DNA from 2 places in the Exiguobacterium sp. SH0S2 genome. Region 1 is predicted to be linked to the other one. Evidence: riboswitches for the same ligand, from Rfam matches in the RefSeq annotation. Region 1 holds a riboswitch; the other holds the start of a gene.
What was found. Region 1 has a riboswitch for S-adenosylmethionine ahead of EVJ21_RS00660 (aminotransferase class I/II-fold pyridoxal phosphate-dependent enzyme). Riboswitches for the same ligand answer to the same signal wherever they lie in the genome.

Region 1 (2,204 bases):
ATTTTGACTTGCGTCATAACAGTTCATTTAAATTCTTGCGGGTGAGCCGATAATCGATCAACCGGGACAAGACGACTTGAATCATCGCGGTCACGGGTACGCTGATGAACATCCCGACGAGGCCGAACAGGCTCCCCCCGATGATGATCGATGTGATGACCCAGAACGGGGTGATCCCGACGCTGTCGCCGAGAATTTTCGGGCCGAGCCAAAGTCCGTCGAACTGTTGCAGCAAGAAGATGAACAACAAGACGAGCAGGGCCGTGAACGGGTCGTAGAAGTAGGTGATGATGAACGCCGGGATCATCCCTAAGAGCGGCCCGACGTATGGGATGAAGTTCAGCACCCCGATGATGACACCGAGCAAGAGCGCGTACGGCGCGCCGATGATCAAGAGCCCGATGACGGCCATCACGCCGATGATGAGACAGTCGAGCGACTTTCCGATGATGTAGCGTTTAAAGATATAGTCCATCTCTTGGAAGATGTCGATCGTCGTCTTCGCCGAGGCGACCGGGAACATCGCGTACAGTAGACGCTTGAACATCCGGGCGAACACTTCCTTGTCTTTCAACAAGTAGATCGAGATGACGATCCCGATCAACAAGTTGATCAACGTCATCGTGAAGCTCGACACGTAACCGACCGAAGACACGACGGCCGTCTCGACCCATCCGGAATACCGTTCCTCGAACCGGTTAAAATCGATCGCTTGGGCGATCGTCGCATTATACTCCTCGACATACGTTTTCAGCTGCCCGAGAAAGCCATCGATTTGGCGAATATAAAACGGGAGCTCCTCGATGAGAGACGCGACGCTCGAATAGATGCGAGGGAACAGCGTCACCGCTGACACGACAAGGATCCCGATGAACGTGACGTAGACGATCAACAAGCCTTGGTAGCGCTTCAAGTGGAACCGCTCTTCTATATAGGATAGGACGGTGTTGAGGAGCAGCGCGATGGCGATCCCCATGATGATCGGCGTCAACAGCTGAAACGCATACTGCATGACCCGAGAGATCGTGTCCGGCTCGCTGATGACTTTCCATAGGACGAGCAGAATCAGCCCGATCACGCTTAACTTCCATATCAATTGACGGTTTAGTTCCAATGGTCTATCCCCTCATGCTGTAAATTTTGCAGAATAACGTTCACCTTTTACTATGAACGTTTTTTTACCGGGATTCAATAGCGGTAAGGAATTTTTGAAATAAGGATTGACAAGGTTGGTAACGTTTGGTTTACTAAATGACATATTACAGAAATTATCAATTGCATATAAAAACACTTTCTATCAAGAGAAGCGGAGGGACTGGCCCGATGAAGCTTCAGCAACAGATTGTTTCAATACTGTGCTAATTCCAGCAAGGTGACCTTGAGAGATGGAAAGGTGGTTGTTTGAATACGTCCGTATCTCGACACCCCTTTCCTCGGAAAGGGGTGTTTTTGCATAGGAGGACTATTCATGACAGACAGACGCTCGAAGTTACTTAAAACGTTACCACCCCAGCATTTCGTCGGACTCGCCGCTGAAGTCGCCGCACTCGAGCGTTCAGGCCGCGACGTCATCCGGCTCGGCCAAGGAACGCCCGACTTGCCGACACCGGCCCCGATCTGTGAGGCGTTGCAGACGGCCCTGCTCGACCCGGCGACACACCAATACGGACCGTTCCGGGGACAGACGCGCCTGAAGCAAGCGGTCGCGACGTTCTACCAGACCGAATACGGCGTCGCGCTCGATGCCGAGACCGAAGTGGCCATCTTGATCGGCAGCAAGTCGGGACTCATCACGCTCCCGCAATGTGTGCTCGAGCCAGGTGACGGCATGTTGCTCCCGAACCCGGGCTACCCGGACTACATCTCGGGGGCGCGTCTCGCCGGTGCGGTCGTCCACGACCTCGTCCTCCGGGAAGAGAACGGCTATCTTCCTGATTACGAGACGCTCGATCCGCAGGGAGCGCGACTCATGTATTTGAACTACCCGAGCAATCCGACCGGCGCCGTCGCGTCGCCCGCGTTCTTTGACGACACGGTCCGGTTCGCGAATAAGCATGACCTCATGGTCGTCCACGACTTCGCGTACGGCAGCATCGGTTTCGACGGGCACGTCCCGCCGAGCTTCCTGCAGACGCCGGGTGCGAAAGACATCGGCATCGAGGTGTATACGATGTCGAAGGCGTTCAACATGTCCGGCTGGCGGG
Region 2 (2,204 bases), on a different contig from region 1:
GATAGTCCGAAGAAGAGCGCCGTCTCCCCGGCGTCCGAGACGTTGGCCGAGCAATGCATCGACAAGACGTGCTGTTCAGGTAATAGGAAGTTCATGACCGAGAAAATCGATTTTTTAATTTCGCCGCCGTATTCTGTTCCCCCGATCAGAATGGTACGTTTGGCGAACGAGACGAGGATAAACGTTTCTGAGTTCGTCCCGTCAACTGTTGGGTCGGCCTTGTAGCTCGGTGCATAAATGACCGTGAATGGGTCAAACGCAGCTCTCGTCGGCCACTCTCGCAAGAACAACTGCTTCGCGAACAAGCTGTGCCACGCATACTCGGTGATGGCGCGTACCGGTAGCGTGTAGTGCTCATCTGCTCCAGCCGAAGCTTCGAGATAATACAGCTTCTGTTTCGTCTCGAGATGAGTGAGGACTTTGTCGAGAAGAGCGGTGAACTTGTCTTCTGCGATCGGCTGATTGACCGGACCCCAGTCCACTAACGAGTTGCTGACTTCATCTTGGACGACGAATTTGTCTTTCGGTGACCGCCCTGTGAATTTCCCTGTACTGACCGATAAAGCCCCGTCTTTCGTCAGTACGCCTTCACCGTTACGAATGGCTTCTTCCACCAGTTCTGGAACCGTTAAGTTCCGTAATACATCGGCACCCTTAATTAATTCTTCGATTTTCAGGAGCGTAGTCGCCATCCTGAATCCCACCTTTCCCCTAAATAGATGTGGATGAAATCCGCATACTTCCGCGATTAATTAGTATGACACTTTTTATTATATGTGACACACTAATCAAAAACAAGCATTTCTTTACCCTTTAAAGTAAGCGCTTTCTTACAAAGACATTCTAACATATTCTGTATAAGCGGGGAGTGAAAAAACGGAAACCGTCAAAAAAATGTTTGATATTTCACAAACATAAATGATTTCCGTGATTACGAAGAAATTTACAAATTAAGCGGATACGCTTGACAGAACGGTATGGCATTTATATGATGGTGTTCGTAACGGATACTCTTATTCTGAGCGGTGGAGGGAACAAGGCCCTACGAAGCCCAGCAACCGTCCGATCCTGTAGTCTTTTTCGGAAAAGGTGCTATCCTGAAGCGAAGCGACAGCTTCGAACGATAAGAGGGTAAGGAAGAACGATTCAACCTTTCCCATTGAACGTGGCGAAAGGTTTTTTTCATTACCGTCCCAAAGCAACGCGTAAGGGGAACGAGTACCGTCCACACATCACCCTTATTAATAGGAGGTTTTTCGAAATGTCAAACTTGAACCGTCGACTTTTCACTTCGGAGTCCGTCACTGAAGGACATCCGGATAAAATTTGTGACCAAATCTCAGATGCGATTTTGGATGCAATTTTGGCTGAAGATCCAAACGCCCGCGTTGCGGCTGAGACGTCTGTCACGACAGGTCTCGTGCTCGTAGCTGGTGAAATCACGACATCGACTTACGTGGATATCCCGAAAGTTGTACGTGAAACTGTTCGTGAGATCGGCTACACGCGCGCCAAATATGGTTTTGACGCTGAGACTTGTGCTGTACTCACAGCAATCGACGAGCAGTCGGCAGACATCGCACTCGGTGTCGACCAAGCGCTCGAAGCTCGTGAAGGTCAAATGACTGACGAAGAAATCGATGCGATCGGTGCCGGTGACCAAGGCCTCATGTTCGGTTATGCAACGAACGAGACACCTGAACTCATGCCGCTCCCGATCTCACTCGCTCACAAATTGTCACGTCGCTTGGCAGAAGTCCGCAAAAACGGAACGCTCACTTACCTTCGTCCAGACGGTAAGACGCAAGTAACTGTCGAATACGACCAAGACAACAACCCGGTCCGTATCGATACGATCGTCATCTCGACGCAACACGCAGAAGACATCACGCTCGAGCAGATCCAAGCGGACCTTAAAGAACACGTGATCGAAGCAGTCATCCCGGCTGAACTCATCGACGCCGAGACAAAATACTTCATCAACCCGACTGGCCGTTTCGTCATCGGTGGACCACAAGGTGATGCAGGTCTTACAGGACGTAAAATCATCGTCGACACATACGGTGGATACGCTCGCCACGGCGGTGGTGCGTTCTCAGGTAAAGATCCTACCAAAGTTGACCGTTCGGCAGCATACGCGGCCCGCTACGTGGCGAAAAACCTCGTGGCAGCTGGACTTGCTGACAAAGCGGAAGTTCAACTTG

Region 2: it holds a riboswitch for S-adenosylmethionine, as region 1 does, so the genes downstream of both, metK (methionine adenosyltransferase) here and EVJ21_RS00660 (aminotransferase class I/II-fold pyridoxal phosphate-dependent enzyme) in region 1, are expected to answer to the same signal.

Annotation. Positions count from the first base shown of each region.
Region 1 covers NZ_SJVB01000001.1:125,276-127,479, forward strand. Annotated here, with positions in the region: gene EVJ21_RS00655 (AI-2E family transporter) at 14-1,114, opposite strand; SAM riboswitch class I at 1,292-1,392, shown strand; gene EVJ21_RS00660 (aminotransferase class I/II-fold pyridoxal phosphate-dependent enzyme) at 1,469-2,204, shown strand, end outside.
Region 2 covers NZ_SJVB01000003.1:291,517-293,720, reverse strand. Annotated here, with positions in the region: gene pckA (phosphoenolpyruvate carboxykinase (ATP)) at 1-692, opposite strand, end outside; SAM riboswitch class I at 1,011-1,130, shown strand; gene metK (methionine adenosyltransferase) at 1,262-2,204, shown strand, end outside.